Regions from separate parts of the Carnobacterium inhibens subsp. inhibens DSM 13024 genome, predicted to be linked through region 2. Evidence: a T-box and tRNA genes for the amino acid it is inferred to sense, from the RefSeq annotation. Region 2 holds a T-box; the other regions hold tRNA genes.
What was found. A T-box is a leader RNA that pairs with one kind of tRNA and senses whether it is charged. The one in region 2 lies ahead of BR65_RS01580 (valine--tRNA ligase), so its partner is inferred to be a tRNA-Val.
Positions count from the first base shown of each region.

Region 1 (5,680 bases), 2.2 Mb from region 2:
TAGGGCGAATGAGTATGTGGTCGTAGACCCGAAACCAAGTGATCTACCCATGTCCAGGTTGAAGGTGCGGTAATACGCACTGGAGGACCGAACCCACGTATGTTGAAAAATGCGGGGATGAGGTGTGGGTAGCGGAGAAATTCCAATCGAACTTGGAGATAGCTGGTTCTCTCCGAAATAGCTTTAGGGCTAGCCTCGGAATTAGAATCATGGAGGTAGAGCAACTGTTTGGACTAGGGGCCCTTCTCGGGTTACCGAATTCAGATAAACTCCGAATGCCATTGATTTATATCCGGGAGTCAGACTGCGAGTGATAAGATCCGTAGTCGAAAGGGAAACAGCCCAGACCACCAGCTAAGGTCCCAAAGTTTATGTTAAGTGGAAAAGGATGTGGAGTTGCTTAGACAACTAGGATGTTGGCTCAGAAGCAGCCATCATTTAAAGAGTGCGTAATAGCTCACTAGTCGAGTGACCCTGCGCCGAAAATTTACCGGGGCTAAACATAACACCGAAGCTGTGGATAGAACCATTGGTTCTATGGTAGGAGAGCGTTCTAAGGGCGTTGAAGCTAGATCGCGAGGACTAGTGGAGCGCTTAGAAGTGAGAATGCCGGTATGAGTAGCGAAAGACGGGTGAGAATCCCGTCCACCGAATGACTAAGGTTTCCTGGGGAAGGCTCGTCCTCCCAGGGTTAGTCGGGACCTAAGTCGAGGCCGAATGGCGTAGACGATGGACAACAGGTTGAGATTCCTGTACCAGTTTGTTTTGTTTGAACAATGGAGGGACACAGTAGGCTAAGGAATACGCGCTGTTGGATATGCGCGTCCAAGCAACAAGTTTTGAAGTGAGTCAAATGCTTGCTTCTTTAAGAACAAGTTGTGATGGGGAGGGAAATTAAGTACCGAAGTTCCCGATGTCACACTGTCAAGAAAAGCTTCTAGTTAGAAACAAACTGCCCGTACCGCAAACCGACACAGGTAGTCGAGGAGAGAATCCTAAGGTGTGCGAGAGAACTCTCGTTAAGGAACTCGGCAAAATGACCCCGTAACTTCGGGAGAAGGGGTGCTGACCAATTGGTCAGCCGCAGTGAATAGGCCCAGGCGACTGTTTATCAAAAACACAGGTCTCTGCAAAATCGTAAGATGACGTATAGGGGCTGACGCCTGCCCGGTGCTGGAAGGTTAAGAGGATGGGTTAGCTCTCGGGCGAAGCTCAGAATTGAAGCCCCAGTAAACGGCGGCCGTAACTATAACGGTCCTAAGGTAGCGAAATTCCTTGTCGGGTAAGTTCCGACCCGCACGAAAGGCGTAACGATCTGGGCACTGTCTCAACGAGAGACTCGGTGAAATTATAGTACCTGTGAAGATGCAGGTTACCCGCGACAGGACGGAAAGACCCCATGGAGCTTTACTGCAGTTTGATATTGAGTGTTTGTACAGCTTGTACAGGATAGGTAGGAGCCATTGAAGCCAGGACGCCAGTCTTGGTGGAGGCGTTGGTGGGATACTACCCTTGCTGTATGACCACTCTAACCCACAGCCCTTATCGGGCTGGGAGACAGTGTCTGACGGGCAGTTTGACTGGGGCGGTCGCCTCCTAAAGTGTAACGGAGGCGCCCAAAGGTTCCCTCAGAATGGTTGGAAATCATTCGCAGAGTGTAAAGGCATAAGGGAGCTTGACTGCGAGACCTACAAGTCGAGCAGGGACGAAAGTCGGGCTTAGTGATCCGGTGGTTCCGCATGGAAGGGCCATCGCTCAACGGATAAAAGCTACCCTGGGGATAACAGGCTTATCTCCCCCAAGAGTCCACATCGACGGGGAGGTTTGGCACCTCGATGTCGGCTCATCGCATCCTGGGGCTGTAGTCGGTCCCAAGGGTTGGGCTGTTCGCCCATTAAAGCGGTACGCGAGCTGGGTTCAGAACGTCGTGAGACAGTTCGGTCCCTATCCGTCGCGGGCGTAGGAAATTTGAGAGGAGCTGTCCTTAGTACGAGAGGACCGGGATGGACACACCTCTGGTGTACCAGTTGTTCTGCCAAGGGCATTGCTGGGTAGCTATGTGTGGACGGGATAAACGCTGAAAGCATCTAAGCGTGAAGCCCCCCTCAAGATGAGATTTCCCATCACGTAAGTGAGTAAGACCCCTGAGAGATGATCAGGTTGATAGGTTGGAAGTGGAAGTCTAGCGATAGATGGAGCGGACCAATACTAATCGGTCGAGGACTTAACCAAAGAATAAACGGTGTACGACGGTTTCTAAACGAAGAACAAACTTTTAACTTATCCAGTTTTGAGAGAACAACGTTCTCTAGATTGAAATTTGTGTGGTGGCGATGGCAAGAAGGTCACACCTGTTCCCATGCCGAACACAGCAGTTAAGCTTCTTAGCGCCGATGGTAGTGAAGGGTTTCCCTTTGTGAGAGTAGGACGCTGCCACGCAGATTCAATTATTTTTTCTCAGATGGAGGTTTAGCTCAGCTGGGAGAGCATCTGCCTTACAAGCAGAGGGTCGGCGGTTCGATCCCGTCAACCTCCACCATGAGTCATTAGCTCAGTTGGTAGAGCATCTGACTTTTAATCAGAGGGTCGCAGGTTCGAATCCTGCATGACTCATAACTAATCATTCAACATGTTTAGTTATGCCATACTTTTGCGGGTGTGGCGGAATTGGCAGACGCACTAGATTTAGGATCTAGCGTTGAAAGACGTGGGGGTTCAAGTCCCTTCACCCGCACCATTTTTTTTGAATGATTAGTGAAGTACCACTTTAGCCGGCTTAGCTCAGTTGGTAGAGCATCTGATTTGTAATCAGAGGGTCGAGGGTTCAACTCCTTTAGCCGGCATTTTGTTGCGAAAGTAGTTCAGTGGTAGAACATCACCTTGCCAAGGTGGGGGTCGCGGGTTCGAATCCCGTCTTTCGCTTACTAGTTCAACTAGTGAGCTCATTCGTAAGAATGACAAGCTGTTCTAATGCCGGGGTGGCGGAACAGGTAGACGCACAGGACTTAAAATCCTGCGGTGAGTGATCACCGTGCCGGTTCGATTCCGGCCCTCGGCACCATTTGCACCCATAGCTCAATTGGATAGAGTACTTGACTACGAATCAAGGGGTTAGAGGTTCAAGTCCTCTTGGGTGCATTTCTTTTGTAAAAAAGATAAAACTCAGCATTACGGGAAGTAGCTCAGCTTGGTAGAGCACTTGGTTTGGGACCAAGGGGTCGCAGGTTCGAATCCTGTCTTCCCGATTTAAAATTTAGGGGCCTTAGCTCAGCTGGGAGAGCGCCTGCCTTGCACGCAGGAGGTCAGCGGTTCGATCCCGCTAGGCTCCACTTTTTTAAAAATATTCACCTTATTATTATGGCGGTGTAGCTCAGCTGGCTAGAGCGTCCGGTTCATACCCGGGAGGTCGGGGGTTCGATCCCCTTCGCCGCTATTATTATTATTATTTAAAAGATCTTGGACCTTTAGCTCAGTTGGTTAGAGCAGACGGCTCATAACCGTCCGGTCGTAGGTTCGAGTCCTACAAGGTCCATTAATCAGTAAAGATTAAAGTAACCTTGTATCATTATGGAGGATTACCCAAGTCCGGCTGAAGGGAACGGTCTTGAAAACCGTCAGGTGTGTAAAAGCACGCAAGAGTTCGAATCTCTTATCCTCCTTTTTTTAAAATGATTCATTAATATTATCGCGGGGTGGAGCAGTTGGCAGCTCGTCGGGCTCATAACCCGAAGGTCACAGGTTCAAGTCCTGTCCCCGCAATTTATCTTTTGTAAAAAAGATAGTATAAAAGTAAAAAAGGTCTCGTGGTGTAGGGGTTAACATGTCTGCCTGTCACGCAGAAGATCGCGGGTTCGATTCCCGTCGAGACCGTTTTTTGCGGGTGTAGTTTAGTGGTAAAACCACAGCCTTCCAAGCTGTTGATGCGAGTTCGATTCTCGTCACCCGCTTTTTTTATGGGCCTATAGCTCAGCTGGTTAGAGCGCACGCCTGATAAGCGTGAGGTCGATGGTTCGAGTCCATTTAGGCCCATTGAATAAATTAAATAATTAACTATTTTGGTTTTTTGGGGAAGTACTCAAGTGGCTGAAGAGGCGCCCCTGCTAAGGGTGTAGGTCGTTAACGCGGCGCGAGGGTTCAAATCCCTCCTTCTCCGTAATTTATTTTTTTGTGTTTTTTTCGGCCCGTTGGTCAAGCGGTTAAGACACCGCCCTTTCACGGCGGTATCACGGGTTCGATTCCCGTACGGGTCATAAACAATTATGTTTAATTTAATACTGAAATATCTTATCAGTCTTATGGAGGATTACCCAAGTCCGGCTGAAGGGAACGGTCTTGAAAACCGTCAGGTGTGTAAAAGCACGCAAGGGTTCGAATCCCTTATCCTCCTTTTTCAAATTAATATTAATATTATCGCGGGGTGGAGCAGTTGGCAGCTCGTCGGGCTCATAACCCGAAGGTCACAGGTTCAAGTCCTGTCCCCGCAATTTATCTTTTTTATAAAAGATAGTTTAAAAATAAAAAAGGTCTCGTGGTGTAGGGGTTAACATGTCTGCCTGTCACGCAGAAGATCGCGGGTTCGATTCCCGTCGAGACCGTTTAATTGAATAGTTGGCCTGGTAGCTCAGTTGGTAGAGCACTTGATTGAAGCTCAAGGTGTCGGCAGTTCGATTCTGTCCCAGGCCATTTATGTAATGCGGGTGTAGTTTAGTGGTAAAACCACAGCCTTCCAAGCTGTTGATGCGAGTTCGATTCTCGTCACCCGCTTTTTTTTTATGGGCCTATAGCTCAGCTGGTTAGAGCGCACGCCTGATAAGCGTGAGGTCGATGGTTCGAGTCCATTTAGGCCCATTAATTAAAAATAGTAAACTGGCCCGTTGGTCAAGCGGTTAAGACACCGCCCTTTCACGGCGGTATCACGGGTTCGATTCCCGTACGGGTCATAAAATAACAAAAAAAGAACAAGAGAAAATTCTCTTGTTCTTTTTTTGTATTGATTAGAAAAAACAGTACTAGAAACTTAATCTTGCTAGTACTGAAAGGGATATACGGGAAGAGAAAATTAAAATATATGGACAAATAAAATAATACTAAATGCGATAAAGAAAGAAATAGAATAGATATACAGCATTCTTTGTTTAAGTTTAGTTGGAACAGTTTTTTTAGTAGATAGAATGGACTGAATAATGCTAAGAGCAAAAGGAATAGTCAATAAAATAATAAAACTCAGTTTGTTAAATGTAGGAATAAAGATGATAAAGCTGATGAGATAAATAAGAACAGTCAATCCTAAAAAGATGCGATTAAACAGCTCTTGTTTTAAAAATAATAAGGTTGTCTGATCGTTGCTGAAATCTTTATGGATACTTCCATAATTTAATTGAAGTTTTCCAAACTCTACTAAGAATACAACTAGGACTAGAGGAATGCTCCAGTAAAAAAGAGTTGAGGGGATAAAGTTAGCTTGAACATAAAAACTTAAGTAGGTTAAAATCCCACCTTTAAAAATACTAGAGAAAACTAACATTAGCCAAGCATAACCTTGTTTAACAAGATAGAATTGTAGATGAATCACTAAACTGTACAAAAGTAATAGCAAACCAGCTAAATAATGGACTCTAAAAGAAAAATAGAAGATAAGCAGTAGATTAATGATTTCGAAAGCAATAAAAGACAATTGAAA
Region 1 covers NZ_JQIV01000006.1:2,258,326-2,264,005, forward strand. Annotated here, with positions in the region: rRNA gene BR65_RS11855 (23S ribosomal RNA) at 1-2,232, shown strand, start outside; rRNA gene rrf (5S ribosomal RNA) at 2,324-2,439, shown strand; tRNA gene BR65_RS11865 (tRNA-Val) at 2,464-2,539, shown strand; tRNA gene BR65_RS11870 (tRNA-Lys) at 2,541-2,613, shown strand; tRNA gene BR65_RS11875 (tRNA-Leu) at 2,653-2,737, shown strand; tRNA gene BR65_RS11880 (tRNA-Thr) at 2,771-2,843, shown strand; tRNA gene BR65_RS11885 (tRNA-Gly) at 2,851-2,922, shown strand; tRNA gene BR65_RS11890 (tRNA-Leu) at 2,973-3,061, shown strand; tRNA gene BR65_RS11895 (tRNA-Arg) at 3,065-3,138, shown strand; tRNA gene BR65_RS11900 (tRNA-Pro) at 3,172-3,245, shown strand; tRNA gene BR65_RS11905 (tRNA-Ala) at 3,257-3,329, shown strand; tRNA gene BR65_RS11910 (tRNA-Met) at 3,360-3,433, shown strand; tRNA gene BR65_RS11915 (tRNA-Ile) at 3,459-3,532, shown strand; tRNA gene BR65_RS11920 (tRNA-Ser) at 3,570-3,659, shown strand; tRNA gene BR65_RS11925 (tRNA-Met) at 3,687-3,759, shown strand; tRNA gene BR65_RS11930 (tRNA-Asp) at 3,798-3,870, shown strand; tRNA gene BR65_RS11935 (tRNA-Gly) at 3,877-3,947, shown strand; tRNA gene BR65_RS11940 (tRNA-Ile) at 3,956-4,029, shown strand; tRNA gene BR65_RS11945 (tRNA-Ser) at 4,066-4,153, shown strand; tRNA gene BR65_RS11950 (tRNA-Glu) at 4,179-4,250, shown strand; tRNA gene BR65_RS11955 (tRNA-Ser) at 4,298-4,387, shown strand; tRNA gene BR65_RS11960 (tRNA-Met) at 4,412-4,484, shown strand; tRNA gene BR65_RS11965 (tRNA-Asp) at 4,523-4,595, shown strand; tRNA gene BR65_RS11970 (tRNA-Phe) at 4,611-4,683, shown strand; tRNA gene BR65_RS11975 (tRNA-Gly) at 4,694-4,764, shown strand; tRNA gene BR65_RS11980 (tRNA-Ile) at 4,775-4,848, shown strand; tRNA gene BR65_RS11985 (tRNA-Glu) at 4,869-4,940, shown strand; gene BR65_RS11990 (UbiA prenyltransferase family protein) at 5,060-5,680, opposite strand, start outside.
Region 1: it has a tRNA-Val gene. The T-box ahead of BR65_RS01580 (valine--tRNA ligase) is inferred to sense a tRNA for this amino acid. The anticodon was not compared.

Region 2 (5,680 bases):
TAGTGCTTCTTGCCAATGATCGATCACGATTCCATTTCTCACTGTTAATTTTTTTAACTCTTCCGGTGTAGCTGCTCTAGGATAATCAAAGCTTGTAAGAATCAAGTAACTATTAGGTATAGTCTCCAATATATCAATCATCTCTTGGCTATTTTTATCCTGCATAACAGCCATAATGATATAAATATCTTGTTGAGCAAAATTCTTTTTTATCGTTTTCGCTAACGTATCCATTGCATGTTCATTATGAGCACCATCTAACACAAGAAGCGGTTGATCATTTATTTTTTCCATTCTGCCAGGCCAAAAAGTTTGTTTCAAGCCGCTGAGTATCTTTTCATGATTCACTGCTAATCCTGTTTCATGACTATAAACTCTTAGCGCTTCAATCGCTACAGCAGCATTTTCTACTTGATGATAGCCTAACATTCCAATTTGTATAGGACTAAGCCGGATAAAATCATCTTCAAATACAAATTGTTCTCCCCATGTAGGCAATGTTTGCCATTTTGTAACAAAAAAATCTTGATCATACTTTAATAATAAACTATTCTGCTCTTCGGCTTTTCTTTCTATTACTTTTAAAGCCTCATCCTTAATTTTTCCCGTCACCACTGGAACACCAACTTTAATAATGCCAGCTTTATTTAAAGCAATTTCAGGCAATGTATCGCCAAGCAACTGCATGTGATCCATACCGATCGTAGTAATGACCGAAACAATGGGGGTAATGATATTTGTTGAATCAACTAATCCCCCTATTCCCACTTCTACAAGAACTACATCTGCTCGTCCTTCACCAAAGTAAATCAACATCATCATCGTTATAATTTCAAATTCGCTAGGCCCGCCTAATGCTGTTTTTTCTAATCCTTTTGCAAGTGGGTAAACACTATTAGCTAAACGTAAAATTTCATTATCTGGTAAAGGTTCTCCATTTACACTGATACGTTCATTAAACGTTTCTATATATGGAGATGTATACGTTCCAACTATTTGTCCATTTGCTTCCAACATGTTTCTTAAGAAAGCTAGTGTAGAACCTTTTCCGTTTGTTCCTGCAATGTGTATTGATTTAAATTTTCTTTCGGGATGATTTACTTGACTTAACATCCATTCCATTCGTTTTAATCCTGGCTTCTTCCCAAAAGTTCTAGTTGCATGAATCCAGTTTAGTGCTTCTTCATACGTAGTGAACATCATTTACCTCCACCTATTTTTCTATTCCCTATATTATTTAATTATAAACTACCTTAGTCATTTCAACCATGAAAATAAAGGGGCTCATTTAAATTTCGATTCTGTTTTTTCAATTGCTGCCCAATAATAAAGCGAGCAAAAGCTAAGAATCATCTTAGGTTTTACTCGCTTTAAAGTTATATAGCTCTAAAAAAAATTAAAGTTGATCTTTCAATACTTTTATACGTTCTGTTACTGCAACTTGTTTTTCAAGATAATCGACTTGTTTAGCCTTTTCAGCTTCAACTACTGCATCAGGAGCATTTTCTACAAATCTTTTGTTTGCTAATTTCCCTTCAACCCGTTTAACTTCTTTACTCCACTTGTCTAATTCTTTTTCAAGACGAGTGATTTCTTCTTCCAAGTTGATCAGACCAGCCAACGGCAAGTAGATTTCAGCACCTGTAATCACAGAAGCCATAGCTGTTTCAGGAGCTTCTATATTACTTGAAATCGTCAATGTTTCAGGATTACAGAATCGTTCAATATAAGAAGTATTGTCTTTCAAAAATTGTTCAATGGTTTGATCATTTGTTTTGATCAATAATTCGATTTTTTTAGACAGCGGTGTATTTACTTCAGAACGACTATTACGGACCGAACGAATCAGTTCCATCAGCACATCCATACCTTTAGTTGCTGCTTCATCAGATAATTCAGGGTGTACAACTGGGTAATCCGCTACTACCAATGATTCCCCTTCATGAGGAATATTTTCCCAGATCTCTTCTGTAACAAAAGGCATAATTGGGTGCAATAAACGTAATGTTTGATCCAATACATAAGCTAAAATACTTCTGGTCATTTGTTTCGCTTTTTCATCTTCTCCAAACAATACTTCTTTACTCATTTCGATGTACCAGTCACAAAAATCATCCCAGATAAAGTGGTACAAATGACGGCCTGCTTCACCAAATTCAAACCGTTCAAATAAGTCTGTTACTTTTTCAACTGTTTCATTTAATTTTGTCAAAATCCAACGGTCAGCAACTGTTTTTTCACCTGATAAATCAATTTGATCGACAGTAAAGTTTTCCATATTCATCAAGGCAAAACGACTAGCGTTCCAAATTTTATTAATAAAATTCCAAGCAGCATCCATTTTGTCATAGCTGAAACGAACATCTTGCCCTGGAGCAGAACCGTTTGACAAGAACCAACGTAGTGCATCAGCTCCGTATTTTTCAATAACATCCATTGGGTCAATTCCGTTACCTAGAGATTTACTCATTTTCCGACCTTCAGTATCACGGATAAGACCATGAATCAACACGTTGTTGAAAGGACGTTTCCCAGTGAATTCTAGACTTTGGAACATCATACGGCTAACCCAGAAGAAAATAATGTCGTATCCCGTTACAAGTGTGTTTGTAGGGAAATAACGTTTAAAATCTTCAGATTCTTCATCAGGCCATCCCATTGTAGAAAACGGCCATAATGCTGAACTAAACCAAGTGTCCAAAACATCTGGATCTTGCACCCAGTTTTCGCTATCTTCAGGAGCTTCCATTCCTACGTATAATTCACCACTTGTTTTATGGTACCAAGCTGGGATACGGTGACCCCACCATAATTGACGTGAAATTACCCAATCATGAACATTTTCCATCCAACGCATATACGTATTTTCAAAACGTTCTGGCACAAAGTTCACTTTCTCTTCTGTGCCTTGGCTTTCAATAGCTTCTTTAGCCAATGGAGCCATATTTACAAACCATTGTGTAGATAATCTTGGTTCTACTACAACGCCTGTACGCTCTGAATGACCAACACTGTGTATCATTTTTTCAATTTTGATAAGTCGTCCTTCTGCTTCTAAATCTTTTATAACAGCTTTACGAGCTTCAAAACGGTCCATCGCTTCATATTTACCAGCTAGTTCATTCATTGAACCATCATCGTTCATCACATTGATCTGCGGCAAGTCATGGCGTTTCCCAACTTCAAAGTCATTAGGATCATGAGCAGGAGTAATTTTCACTACACCCGTACCAAAATCCATCTCAACGTAGTCATCTGCAACAATCGGAATTTCACGATTCATTAGTGGCAACATAACTGTTTTACCAATTAAATGTTGGTACCGTTCATCTTCAGGATGAACTGCAATCGCTGTATCACCCAACATCGTTTCAGGTCGCGTCGTAGCGATTTCAACTACTCCACTACCATCTGTTAAAGGATAACTCATATGATAAAAAGCACCTTCAACATCTTTATGGATCACTTCAATATCTGATAAAGCCGTTTTAGCTTTTGGGTCCCAGTTGATAATGTATTCTCCACGGTAAATCAATTTTTTATTGTACATTGTTACAAATACTTTACGAACCGCTTCAGATAATCCTTCATCTAATGTAAAACGTTCACGGCTATAATCAACTGAAATACCCACTTTTGCCCATTGCTCACGAATCACACTTGCGTATTCCTCTTTCCAATCCCATACCGTATCAATAAATTTATCGCGTCCAAGATCATAGCGTGAAATTCCATCCTCAGCAAGTTTTGCTTCTACTTTTGCTTGAGTTGCGATTCCAGCATGATCCATTCCCGGCAACCATAATGTATCGTATCCTTGCATTCTTTTTTGTCTAACGATAATATCTTGCAGAGTCGTATCCCAAGCATGACCTAAATGCAATTTCCCTGTTACATTGGGAGGCGGAATAACAACAGAATAAGCTTCTTTCGTTTTATCTCCACTTGGTTTAAATAGTCCTTTTTCTACCCATTTTTCATAACGACCAGCTTCTACTTCATTTGGTTGATATTTAGTAGACATTTTCAATTCATCTGTCATTTTATCTCTCCTTTACAATATCACTTAATAAATCTGAAAAACAAAAAAAGCATCCATCCTAATAATAAATTATTATTAGGACGAATGCTGTTCACTCGCGGTACCACCTATATTGCATACTTCTGCTATCTTCAAAAGTATACCTCTTAGTTCCATTTTTAACGGATCGTTACTCCGAACAAAGTTACTTTACTTTCACTTTGCCAGCTCCCAAGCTACCTTCATTTTACTGTGACTAAGAACTCTCAGCATCTGTTCTATTCTCTCAAAGTCAGCAAATAAAATTACTCCTCTTGTTCATTGCCTTTTATTTTTATATAGTAGCATTAAAAATGCTACTTTTCAATATGCATCTTTTTTAATCAACGTGCAGCTCTTGTCGCTTTGATAGCTTGATCATAATCTGGCTCACTAGACATTTCAGGAACGATCTCTTGATAAACGATCTCACCTCTAGGGTTGATCACAAAAACTGAACGAGCTAACTTTTCAAGCTCTTCCATAACCAAACCATAGGCCTCCCCAAATTCCAAGTTACTGTCATGCAGCATTTCCATTGAGATATCTTTTCCAGCACACCATTCAGCTTGTTCTTCTTTCGAGTTATTAGAAATAGTGATCAACTGGACACCATCTAGTTCGCTGGCAATTTTATTAAACTCTTTAGCTTGCAACGCGCATACTCGCGTATCGATATCCGGGATTACACTGATTAACACAACTTTTCCAGAAAAGTCACTTAATTTAACTAGTTCATCTGCTAAATTTTCAACTTTAAAATCAGGTGCTTTATCTCCAACTTTTGGTTGGATCCCTTTTAACTTATACGGTGTACCTTTTTTCGTTATTTCCATATGAACACTCCCTATTCTATGCTTCCTCTTAAAATAGTATACGAAGAATCCTTTTTTAAAGCAACATTCCAGCACAAAACAAATGCCCCGGCAAATTACGCTAGCTTACTTTTTTTACCTGTAATCCTACTCTTCTTCACCTAAACTGGCTGGATAAAGAGCTTCATTTTGATAAACCATAGTAAAAATTTCGCTAGAAAAATCAATATACTTCATTTGAATATTATCCGGCACTCTTATTCTACCTGGGGCAAAGTTTAAAATAGAAGTGATACCTGCATCAATTAATTGTTCCACTACTTTTTGAGACACTTCACTAGGTACGGCACAAATGGCTGTACGAATTTGTTCTTTTATAATAAAATTCTTCATCTGTTCCATAGGCAAAATTGGCACTCCTGAAATTTCCTTTCCAAAATAACTTGACTCAATATCAAAAGCACCTTTGATGGTGATATTTTTTTCTTTTTTTAAATTATTTCTTAATATCGCTTTCCCAAGGTTTCCTGCTCCAACAAGTACAACGTTAATGATATTATTCACATTTAATAACTCACGAAAAACTTCCGTTACATAAGTAACTTCATAGCCGTATCCACTTCTGCCTAATTCACCAAAATGAGAAAAATCACGTCGGATCGTTGCAGAAGGAATCTGTGTCATCTGGCTTAATTCTTTTGATTTAACACGCTCTACACCAGATTCATTTAACTTTTTTAATGAACGGTAATAAATGGGTAATCTTTGTGCTGTTGCATTCGGAATTTGATGTATCTTCGTATTC
Region 2 covers NZ_JQIV01000006.1:76,440-82,119, reverse strand. Annotated here, with positions in the region: gene BR65_RS01585 (bifunctional folylpolyglutamate synthase/dihydrofolate synthase) at 1-1,200, opposite strand, end outside; gene BR65_RS01580 (valine--tRNA ligase) at 1,397-4,042, opposite strand; T-box leader at 4,116-4,352, opposite strand; gene tpx (thiol peroxidase) at 4,405-4,896, opposite strand; gene BR65_RS01570 (redox-sensing transcriptional repressor Rex) at 5,023-5,680, opposite strand, start outside.

Region 3 (5,680 bases), 510 kb from region 2:
CTAAACATAACACCGAAGCTGTGGATAGAACCATTGGTTCTATGGTAGGAGAGCGTTCTAAGGGCGTTGAAGCTAGATCGTGAGGACTAGTGGAGCGCTTAGAAGTGAGAATGCCGGTATGAGTAGCGAAAGACGGGTGAGAATCCCGTCCACCGAATGACTAAGGTTTCCTGGGGAAGGCTCGTCCTCCCAGGGTTAGTCGGGACCTAAGTCGAGGCCGAATGGCGTAGACGATGGACAACAGGTTGAGATTCCTGTACCAGTTTGTTTTGTTTGAACAATGGAGGGACACAGTAGGCTAAGGAATACGCGCTGTTGGATATGCGCGTCCAAGCAACAAGTTTTGAAGTGAGTCAAATGCTTGCTTCTTTAAGAACAAGTTGTGATGGGGAGGGAAATTAAGTACCGAAGTTCCCGATGTCACACTGTCAAGAAAAGCTTCTAGTTAGAAACAAACTGCCCGTACCGCAAACCGACACAGGTAGTCGAGGAGAGAATCCTAAGGTGTGCGAGAGAACTCTCGTTAAGGAACTCGGCAAAATGACCCCGTAACTTCGGGAGAAGGGGTGCTGACCAATTGGTCAGCCGCAGTGAATAGGCCCAGGCGACTGTTTATCAAAAACACAGGTCTCTGCAAAATCGTAAGATGACGTATAGGGGCTGACGCCTGCCCGGTGCTGGAAGGTTAAGAGGATGGGTTAGCTCTCGGGCGAAGCTCAGAATTGAAGCCCCAGTAAACGGCGGCCGTAACTATAACGGTCCTAAGGTAGCGAAATTCCTTGTCGGGTAAGTTCCGACCCGCACGAAAGGCGTAACGATCTGGGCACTGTCTCAACGAGAGACTCGGTGAAATTATAGTACCTGTGAAGATGCAGGTTACCCGCGACAGGACGGAAAGACCCCATGGAGCTTTACTGCAGTTTGATATTGAGTGTTTGTACAGCTTGTACAGGATAGGTAGGAGCCATTGAAGCCAGGACGCCAGTCTTGGTGGAGGCGTTGGTGGGATACTACCCTTGCTGTATGACCACTCTAACCCACAGCCCTTATCGGGCTGGGAGACAGTGTCTGACGGGCAGTTTGACTGGGGCGGTCGCCTCCTAAAGTGTAACGGAGGCGCCCAAAGGTTCCCTCAGAATGGTTGGAAATCATTCGTAGAGTGTAAAGGCATAAGGGAGCTTGACTGCGAGACCTACAAGTCGAGCAGGGACGAAAGTCGGGCTTAGTGATCCGGTGGTTCCGCATGGAAGGGCCATCGCTCAACGGATAAAAGCTACCCTGGGGATAACAGGCTTATCTCCCCCAAGAGTCCACATCGACGGGGAGGTTTGGCACCTCGATGTCGGCTCATCGCATCCTGGGGCTGTAGTCGGTCCCAAGGGTTGGGCTGTTCGCCCATTAAAGCGGTACGCGAGCTGGGTTCAGAACGTCGTGAGACAGTTCGGTCCCTATCCGTCGCGGGCGTAGGAAATTTGAGAGGAGCTGTCCTTAGTACGAGAGGACCGGGATGGACACACCTCTGGTGTACCAGTTGTTCTGCCAAGGGCATTGCTGGGTAGCTATGTGTGGACGGGATAAACGCTGAAAGCATCTAAGCGTGAAGCCCCCCTCAAGATGAGATTTCCCATCACGTAAGTGAGTAAGACCCCTGAGAGATGATCAGGTTGATAGGTTGGAAGTGGAAGTCTAGCGATAGATGGAGCGGACCAATACTAATCGGTCGAGGACTTAACCAAAGAATAAACGGTGTACGACGGTTTCTAAATGAAGAACAAGTTTTTAACTTATCCAGTTTTGAGAGAACAACGTTCTCTAGATTGAAATTTGTGTGGTGGCGATGGCAAGAAGGTCACACCTGTTCCCATGCCGAACACAGCAGTTAAGCTTCTTAGCGCCGATGGTAGTGAAGGGTTTCCCTTTGTGAGAGTAGGACGCTGCCACGCAGATTCAATTAATTATTCCGCAATAGCTCAGTTGGTAGTAGCGCATGACTGTTAATCATGATGTCGTAGGTTCGAGTCCTACTTGCGGAGTACCATAGTCCATCTATGTAAATAAAAAACAAACGAGAATATCGTGGTGAACCGAATCTGGAGAGTTGTCCGAGCGGCCGAAGGAGCATGATTGGAAATCATGTAGGCGGTGAACACTGTCTCAAGGGTTCGAATCCCTTACTCTCCGTTTGAACATGAAGGCCCGTTGGTCAAGCGGTTAAGACACCGCCCTTTCACGGCGGTATCACGGGTTCGATTCCCGTACGGGTCATCAGTAACGACGTTACTGATTCATTAACTAGAAGTGACTAAGTAATCCTCAGGAGGTTTAGCTCAGCTGGGAGAGCATCTGCCTTACAAGCAGAGGGTCGGCGGTTCGATCCCGTCAACCTCCATTGTTTCAAAAGGTCTCGTGGTGTAGGGGTTAACATGTCTGCCTGTCACGCAGAAGATCGCGGGTTCGATTCCCGTCGAGACCGTTGGTTTGATAAATAAAATAAAAAACCATTCTTATAATGGCCTGGTAGCTCAGTTGGTAGAGCACTTGATTGAAGCTCAAGGTGTCGGCAGTTCGATTCTGTCCCAGGCCACCATTAATGGAGGGGTAGCGAAGTGGCTAAACGCGGCGGACTGTAAATCCGCTCCTTCGGGTTCGGCAGTTCGAATCTGCCCCCCTCCACCATTTTTTTAAAAAGAACGACCTTATTATTTAGATAGGGGTATAGTTTAAAGGTAGAACTATGGTCTCCAAAACCATCAGTGTGGGTTCAATTCCTACTACCCCTGCCATTTTTTAAAAAGTGGATAAAACAAGTAATACCATGGCGATTGTGGTGAAGTGGTTAACACACCGGATTGTGGTTCCGGCATGCGTGGGTTCGAACCCCATCAGTCGCCTTTTTTTTATTGGGCTATAGCCAAGCGGTAAGGCAAGGGACTTTGACTCCCTCATGCGTTGGTTCGAATCCAGCTAGCCCAGTTTAATTGAATCTATACATTCAACTAAAAAGATGGCGGTATAGCCAAGTGGTAAGGCAGAGGTCTGCAAAACCTTCATCACCGGTTCAAATCCGGTTACCGCCTTATGCCTAAAGATGAAAAATAAGCAGTCCATATGCCGGCGTGGCGGAACTGGTAGACGCGCTGGACTCAAAATCCTGTGCCCGCGAGGGCGTGCCGGTTCGATTCCGGCCGCCGGTATACTAAAGAGCTTCAAGAACATTTCGTTCTTGAAGCTCTTTTTTTTGTTTAATCAGCTCAATAAATCTTCATTTAAGTAGAGAAAGTTACTATAAGCTTTCATCAGTTCGCCTATCGTGTGATCAGTACTACATTTCATAGGGTGACTTGTTCATAAAATTTAGTAAATTAATAAAAACTCTAAATTGATTAATTAACAAAAAATCAATTAAGCAATTGTTTGGCTACGCAAAGACCAGCAGCTGATAAGGCACCGTTGATAGTTGAATAGTTTTTTATTTTTACTGGAATTTTTTTTTCGGTTGCCAATAAAGTCACGTTTTTTTCCAAATAATCTTTTATTAACTCTGAGAGTTGTACTTCTTTAAATAGTTCACCATGAATGATCATTTTGTTGGTATCAATCATCATAGATAAATTATTGATTGTAATTGAGAGATATTTAATAGCATTATGCAAGATATTTATTACACCTTCATCACCTAACTTATAAGCTTGTAAAATAGTATCAATAGTTAAGTGAGATCGATTAGATACGAGCTGCCTTAAATAAGTGCTATCAGAGTTATCAAAAAGAATTTGGGATTTTTTAATGATCCATGATTCACTAGCATAAGTTTGTAGACAGCCTCTTTTGCCACATTCGCAAAGTTCACCATCAGGATGAACAACAATATGTCCGACTTCACCCACTAATCGGTTATTGCTACCGTATAGCTTACTTTGGTAAATAGAGGAACAAAACATACCACGTCCTACGTGTAAAAAAGTTAAATTGTCATCCTTATTACTAAGACTAAACAATCGTTCGAATAAAGCCATACATTGGACATTATTTTTAAAATAAAGTGGTAGGTCAGTAGTAGATAATAACTGAGTTAAATTGAACTTTTTCCAGAATAAGTTATTAGTTAAAATAGTCTGTGTTTCTTCATTAAAATGTCCAGGTACTGCGATACCTATAGCTTGAGGGGAATACTTAGAGCTTTGGTCTATAAATAAATGCAATTCTGTAATGAAAAGTGATTCAGTAAGATTAGTTTCTGGTAGTAATGGGTTATGCTGTATAATCTTTTCTTTAAGTAAATTCCCTTTATTATCTATAAGGCAATAACAAAAGAATTTTTCAGATAACTCTACACCAACGTAAAAACTATGATTGGGAGAAATATCCACCAGAATTTTTTTTCTACCTGACTTATTTAGTTCAGTACTTAATTCCCCGGACTCATGGATAAGTTGATCACTGATTAGCTTCCGGGCAATTTCAGTTACCGTTGCGGGAGTAATCCCTGTCTCTTTTGAAATGTCAATTCTTGATATCGGCCCTTTTGTATAAATAGTATCCAAAATTTTAAATTGCAGCTCTAGTTGTCTTTTTGAAATTCCCATAAAATCCTCCTTTGCTTTACAAAGAGTATTATACTACGTTAATTATTATTTATAAATAATAAAACAACAAATTATGTTTGACAAGGCTATTATAATCGATTACTATGAGTTTATTGATAATAATTTATTATCAATTTAATTAACAAACACTGTTTTTGCACTTGGTTATTTATAATATATAATCAATTGATTATAGAAAAGAGAAGGTGAGGTTTATTAAGTAATATAAAATAAATAAATCTAAAAATAAAGTGGATAGAGCATTTACAAATTAGGGATGATCTATTTTCAACAATATGATAGCGGTAACAATATTTGAAGACAAATATATAAAAAATGACTATAAAGGTTAGGGAGTTGTATTATGACAAAAAGATTTATTAGTGCAAATAGCTCGGAAATATTAGAAATGACAGCTAGTGAACTCAAACAAAGTATTCGAGCAAGTGAAGGAAGAATTGTTATGTCTGAAAATGTAGTAACAAGAGAACCGTTTATAGAAGACATTACAAATGCTGAAATTGCTAGAGCTTTTGGAGCGGACTTAATTTTATTAAATGGAATAGATGTATTGAATCCTAAAGTTTCAGGGTTAGACGAAAGTGAAGAATCTTTTGTGGATCAACTACATAAATTAGTTGGACGTCCAATTGGAGTGAATCTAGAACCAGTTGATCAAGATGCATCTATGGCAGAAGATCGTTTGACTATTGCACAAGGAAGACAAGCAAATTTAGAGACAATTACTAAAATAGAAGCTTTAGGTCTAGATTTTGTTTGTTTGACAGGAAACCCTGGAACAGGTGTTACGAATGCACAAATTGAAAAAACGATTCGTATTACTAGAGAGAGATTTTCAGGATTGATTATCGCCGGTAAAATGCACGGAGCAGGAGTATCAGAGAGTATTGTTGATTCAGATACGGTTAAATCATTTATTGAGGCTGGAGCAGATATCATTTTGGTTCCTGCAGTTGGAACTGTTCCTGGTTTTGATGAAAAAGACTTAAAGGAAATTGTTCAGTTAGTGCATAATGAAGGAGCACTTGTATTATCTGCTATAGGGACGAGTCAAGAAAGTTCAGATGAAGATA
Region 3 covers NZ_JQIV01000006.1:591,438-597,117, reverse strand. Annotated here, with positions in the region: rRNA gene BR65_RS04065 (23S ribosomal RNA) at 1-1,736, shown strand, start outside; rRNA gene rrf (5S ribosomal RNA) at 1,828-1,943, shown strand; tRNA gene BR65_RS04055 (tRNA-Asn) at 1,960-2,033, shown strand; tRNA gene BR65_RS04050 (tRNA-Ser) at 2,093-2,181, shown strand; tRNA gene BR65_RS04045 (tRNA-Glu) at 2,194-2,265, shown strand; tRNA gene BR65_RS04040 (tRNA-Val) at 2,317-2,389, shown strand; tRNA gene BR65_RS04035 (tRNA-Asp) at 2,401-2,473, shown strand; tRNA gene BR65_RS04030 (tRNA-Phe) at 2,512-2,587, shown strand; tRNA gene BR65_RS04025 (tRNA-Tyr) at 2,593-2,676, shown strand; tRNA gene BR65_RS04020 (tRNA-Trp) at 2,710-2,783, shown strand; tRNA gene BR65_RS04015 (tRNA-His) at 2,819-2,891, shown strand; tRNA gene BR65_RS04010 (tRNA-Gln) at 2,902-2,973, shown strand; tRNA gene BR65_RS04005 (tRNA-Cys) at 3,007-3,077, shown strand; tRNA gene BR65_RS04000 (tRNA-Leu) at 3,111-3,194, shown strand; gene BR65_RS03995 (ROK family transcriptional regulator) at 3,399-4,586, opposite strand; gene BR65_RS03990 (DUF7916 family protein) at 4,951-5,680, shown strand, end outside.
Region 3: it has a tRNA-Val gene. The T-box ahead of BR65_RS01580 (valine--tRNA ligase) is inferred to sense a tRNA for this amino acid. The anticodon was not compared.

Region 4 (5,680 bases), 500 kb from region 2:
CCCTTATGACCTGGGCTACACACGTGCTACAATGGATGGTACAACGAGTCGCAAGGTCGCGAGGCCAAGCTAATCTCTTAAAGCCATTCTCAGTTCGGATTGCAGGCTGCAACTCGCCTGCATGAAGCCGGAATCGCTAGTAATCGCGGATCAGCACGCCGCGGTGAATACGTTCCCGGGTCTTGTACACACCGCCCGTCACACCACGAGAGTTTGTAACACCCGAAGTCGGTGAGGTAACCCTTTTGGGAGCCAGCCGCCTAAGGTGGGACAGATAATTGGGGTGAAGTCGTAACAAGGTAGCCGTATCGGAAGGTGCGGCTGGATCACCTCCTTTCTAAGGAATATAACGGAAACCCACACATTCGTACTTACTTTGTTTAGTTTTGAGAGGTCTAATCTTCTCAATAAATAGATGTTGTTCTTTGAAAACTGGATAAAGTTAAAAATTGTAATTCAAGTAAGAAACCAGAAACACACCGAAAAGTTTTAAAAATGAGTTTTTTAAGGTTCTCATCGTAAGATGAGTATTGAACATTAACGATTAACCATAGGTTAAGTTAATAAGGGCGCACGGTGAATGCCTTGGCACTAGGAGCCGATGAAGGACGGGACTAACGCCGATATGCTTTGGGGAGCTGTAAGTAAGCTTTGATCCAAAGATTTCCGAATGGGGGAACCCAGCATCTTTGATAGGATGTTACTGCTAACTGAATACATAGGTTAGTAGAGGTAGACGCAGAGAACTGAAACATCTAAGTACCTGCAGGAAGAGAAAGAAAAATCGATTCCCTGAGTAGCGGCGAGCGAAACGGGAATAGCCCAAACCAGAAAGCTTGCTTTCTGGGGTTGTAGGACTGAACACATAGAGTCATAAATGGATTTGGTAGGAGAAGCGACCTGGAAAGGTCTGCCGAAGAAGGTAAAAGCCCTGTATCCGAAACCACATCCACTCTGATCAGTATCCTGAGTACGGCGGAACACGAGAAATTCCGTCGGAATCCGGGAGGACCATCTCCCAAGGCTAAATACTCCCTAGTGACCGATAGTGAACCAGTACCGTGAGGGAAAGGTGAAAAGAACCTCGGAAGAGGAGTGAAATAGCCCCTGAAACCGTGTGCCTACAAATAGTTAAAGCCCGTTAATGGGTGATAGCGTGCCTTTTGTAGAATGAACCGGCGAGTTACGATCCCATGCGAGGTTAAGTTGATGAGACGGAGCCGTAGCGAAAGCGAGTCTGAATAGGGCGAATGAGTATGTGGTCGTAGACCCGAAACCAAGTGATCTACCCATGTCCAGGTTGAAGGTGCGGTAATACGCACTGGAGGACCGAACCCACGTATGTTGAAAAATGCGGGGATGAGGTGTGGGTAGCGGAGAAATTCCAATCGAACTTGGAGATAGCTGGTTCTCTCCGAAATAGCTTTAGGGCTAGCCTCGGAATTAGAATCATGGAGGTAGAGCAACTGTTTGGACTAGGGGCCCTTCTCGGGTTACCGAATTCAGATAAACTCCGAATGCCATTGATTTATATCCGGGAGTCAGACTGCGAGTGATAAGATCCGTAGTCGAAAGGGAAACAGCCCAGACCACCAGCTAAGGTCCCAAAGTTTATGTTAAGTGGAAAAGGATGTGGAGTTGCTTAGACAACTAGGATGTTGGCTCAGAAGCAGCCATCATTTAAAGAGTGCGTAATAGCTCACTAGTCGAGTGACCCTGCGCCGAAAATTTACCGGGGCTAAACATAACACCGAAGCTGTGGATAGAACCATTGGTTCTATGGTAGGAGAGCGTTCTAAGGGCGTTGAAGCTAGATCGTGAGGACTAGTGGAGCGCTTAGAAGTGAGAATGCCGGTATGAGTAGCGAAAGACGGGTGAGAATCCCGTCCACCGAATGACTAAGGTTTCCTGGGGAAGGCTCGTCCTCCCAGGGTTAGTCGGGACCTAAGTCGAGGCCGAATGGCGTAGACGATGGACAACAGGTTGAGATTCCTGTACCAGTTTGTTTTGTTTGAACAATGGAGGGACACAGTAGGCTAAGGAATACGCGCTGTTGGATATGCGCGTCCAAGCAACAAGTTTTGAAGTGAGTCAAATGCTTGCTTCTTTAAGAACAAGTTGTGATGGGGAGGGAAATTAAGTACCGAAGTTCCCGATGTCACACTGTCAAGAAAAGCTTCTAGTTAGAAACAAACTGCCCGTACCGCAAACCGACACAGGTAGTCGAGGAGAGAATCCTAAGGTGTGCGAGAGAACTCTCGTTAAGGAACTCGGCAAAATGACCCCGTAACTTCGGGAGAAGGGGTGCTGACCAATTGGTCAGCCGCAGTGAATAGGCCCAGGCGACTGTTTATCAAAAACACAGGTCTCTGCAAAATCGTAAGATGACGTATAGGGGCTGACGCCTGCCCGGTGCTGGAAGGTTAAGAGGATGGGTTAGCTCTCGGGCGAAGCTCAGAATTGAAGCCCCAGTAAACGGCGGCCGTAACTATAACGGTCCTAAGGTAGCGAAATTCCTTGTCGGGTAAGTTCCGACCCGCACGAAAGGCGTAACGATCTGGGCACTGTCTCAACGAGAGACTCGGTGAAATTATAGTACCTGTGAAGATGCAGGTTACCCGCGACAGGACGGAAAGACCCCATGGAGCTTTACTGCAGTTTGATATTGAGTGTTTGTACAGCTTGTACAGGATAGGTAGGAGCCATTGAAGCCAGGACGCCAGTCTTGGTGGAGGCGTTGGTGGGATACTACCCTTGCTGTATGACCACTCTAACCCACAGCCCTTATCGGGCTGGGAGACAGTGTCTGACGGGCAGTTTGACTGGGGCGGTCGCCTCCTAAAGTGTAACGGAGGCGCCCAAAGGTTCCCTCAGAATGGTTGGAAATCATTCGCAGAGTGTAAAGGCATAAGGGAGCTTGACTGCGAGACCTACAAGTCGAGCAGGGACGAAAGTCGGGCTTAGTGATCCGGTGGTTCCGCATGGAAGGGCCATCGCTCAACGGATAAAAGCTACCCTGGGGATAACAGGCTTATCTCCCCCAAGAGTCCACATCGACGGGGAGGTTTGGCACCTCGATGTCGGCTCATCGCATCCTGGGGCTGTAGTCGGTCCCAAGGGTTGGGCTGTTCGCCCATTAAAGCGGTACGCGAGCTGGGTTCAGAACGTCGTGAGACAGTTCGGTCCCTATCCGTCGCGGGCGTAGGAAATTTGAGAGGAGCTGTCCTTAGTACGAGAGGACCGGGATGGACACACCTCTGGTGTACCAGTTGTTCTGCCAAGGGCATTGCTGGGTAGCTATGTGTGGACGGGATAAACGCTGAAAGCATCTAAGCGTGAAGCCCCCCTCAAGATGAGATTTCCCATCACGTAAGTGAGTAAGACCCCTGAGAGATGATCAGGTTGATAGGTTGGAAGTGGAAGTCTAGCGATAGATGGAGCGGACCAATACTAATCGGTCGAGGACTTAACCAAAGAATAAACGGTGTACGACGGTTTCTAAATGAAGAACAAGTTTTTAACTTATCCAGTTTTGAGAGAACAACGTTCTCTAGATTGAAATTTGTGTGGTGGCGATGGCAAGAAGGTCACACCTGTTCCCATGCCGAACACAGCAGTTAAGCTTCTTAGCGCCGATGGTAGTGAAGGGTTTCCCTTTGTGAGAGTAGGACGCTGCCACGCAGATTCAATTAATTATTCCGCAATAGCTCAGTTGGTAGTAGCGCATGACTGTTAATCATGATGTCGTAGGTTCGAGTCCTACTTGCGGAGTACCATAGTCCATCTATGTAAATAAAAAAACAAACGAGAATATCGTGGTGAACCGAATCTGGAGAGTTGTCCGAGCGGCCGAAGGAGCATGATTGGAAATCATGTAGGCGGTGAACACTGTCTCAAGGGTTCGAATCCCTTACTCTCCGTTTGAACATGAAGGCCCGTTGGTCAAGCGGTTAAGACACCGCCCTTTCACGGCGGTATCACGGGTTCGATTCCCGTACGGGTCATCAGTAACGACGTTACTGATTCATTAACTAGAAGTGACTAAGTAATCCTCAGGAGGTTTAGCTCAGCTGGGAGAGCATCTGCCTTACAAGCAGAGGGTCGGCGGTTCGATCCCGTCAACCTCCATTGTTTCAAAAGGTCTCGTGGTGTAGGGGTTAACATGTCTGCCTGTCACGCAGAAGATCGCGGGTTCGATTCCCGTCGAGACCGTTGGTTTGATAAATAAAATAAAAAAACCATTCTTATAATGGCCTGGTAGCTCAGTTGGTAGAGCACTTGATTGAAGCTCAAGGTGTCGGCAGTTCGATTCTGTCCCAGGCCACCATTAATGGAGGGGTAGCGAAGTGGCTAAACGCGGCGGACTGTAAATCCGCTCCTTCGGGTTCGGCAGTTCGAATCTGCCCCCCTCCACCATTTTTTTTAAAAGAACGACCTTATTATTTAGATAGGGGTATAGTTTAAAGGTAGAACTATGGTCTCCAAAACCATCAGTGTGGGTTCAATTCCTACTACCCCTGCCATTTTTTAAAAAGTGGATAAAACAAGTAATACCATGGCGATTGTGGTGAAGTGGTTAACACACCGGATTGTGGTTCCGGCATGCGTGGGTTCGAACCCCATCAGTCGCCTTTTTTTTATTGGGCTATAGCCAAGCGGTAAGGCAAGGGACTTTGACTCCCTCATGCGTTGGTTCGAATCCAGCTAGCCCAGTTTAATTGAATCTATACATTCAACTAAAAAGATGGCGGTATAGCCAAGTGGTAAGGCAGAGGTCTGCAAAACCTTCATCACCGGTTCAAATCCGGTTACCGCCTTATGCCTAAAGATGAAAAATAAGCAGTCCATATGCCGGCGTGGCGGAACTGGTAGACGCGCTGGACTCAAAATCCTGTGCCCGCGAGGGCGTGCCGGTTCGATTCCGGCCGCCGGTATACTAAAGAAATCAACGTATATAAAACGTTGGTTTCTTTTTTTGTCTAAAAATAAAGTATCCCTACAGGGATTTATTCATTATAGTAAGACGATCTGTTATGATAAAGGTGTAAAAAAGAGTTTTACGATTCATTCATTGTGAGCGTTCTTTATTAAGATTCAAGAGGTAACCATTTTTATTAGCTGCTATACTTTTAGTCAAATGGGACTTTGAGAAAAAATAATGGGCAAGCCAAGAGTTGAATCGTTAAGTTTGTTTTGCTTTCTTAATTATTCTTCGCTATACTTTTTACTAGAAGAGTATCTCGAGAGGAGTTAGTAGAATGACACAAACGATAGAAGAATCAATGAATCATCTTGAACACTTAAAAATAAAATACACTGACTGTTTAAAACATCCATTAAACTTAAATATAAAAAGAGGAATACCTAGTAAAGAACAATTACAGTTGTCTGAACCAATGCTAAATGTATTATCTTCTCCAACTGATTTTTTAAGCCAAGGTACGATAGATATTCGCAATTATGGAGAATTGACCGGAATATCTGAAGCAAAAGAGTTATTTTCAGAATTATTAGAAACTGAACGAGATGAGATCTTGATTGGTGGGAATTCCAGTTTAAACTTGATGTACTTAGTCATTACATCAAACTTATTTGCAAAAATAAAAAATCAAACCAATAAAAAACGGGTTAAATTTTTATGTCCAAGTCCAGGTTACGATCGTCATTTTGCCATGACTGA
Region 4 covers NZ_JQIV01000006.1:580,069-585,748, reverse strand. Annotated here, with positions in the region: rRNA gene BR65_RS03970 (16S ribosomal RNA) at 1-337, shown strand, start outside; rRNA gene BR65_RS03965 (23S ribosomal RNA) at 554-3,474, shown strand; rRNA gene rrf (5S ribosomal RNA) at 3,566-3,681, shown strand; tRNA gene BR65_RS03955 (tRNA-Asn) at 3,698-3,771, shown strand; tRNA gene BR65_RS03950 (tRNA-Ser) at 3,832-3,920, shown strand; tRNA gene BR65_RS03945 (tRNA-Glu) at 3,933-4,004, shown strand; tRNA gene BR65_RS03940 (tRNA-Val) at 4,056-4,128, shown strand; tRNA gene BR65_RS03935 (tRNA-Asp) at 4,140-4,212, shown strand; tRNA gene BR65_RS03930 (tRNA-Phe) at 4,252-4,327, shown strand; tRNA gene BR65_RS03925 (tRNA-Tyr) at 4,333-4,416, shown strand; tRNA gene BR65_RS03920 (tRNA-Trp) at 4,450-4,523, shown strand; tRNA gene BR65_RS03915 (tRNA-His) at 4,559-4,631, shown strand; tRNA gene BR65_RS03910 (tRNA-Gln) at 4,642-4,713, shown strand; tRNA gene BR65_RS03905 (tRNA-Cys) at 4,747-4,817, shown strand; tRNA gene BR65_RS03900 (tRNA-Leu) at 4,851-4,934, shown strand; gene BR65_RS03895 (aspartate aminotransferase type Ic) at 5,259-5,680, shown strand, end outside.
Region 4: it has a tRNA-Val gene. The T-box ahead of BR65_RS01580 (valine--tRNA ligase) is inferred to sense a tRNA for this amino acid. The anticodon was not compared.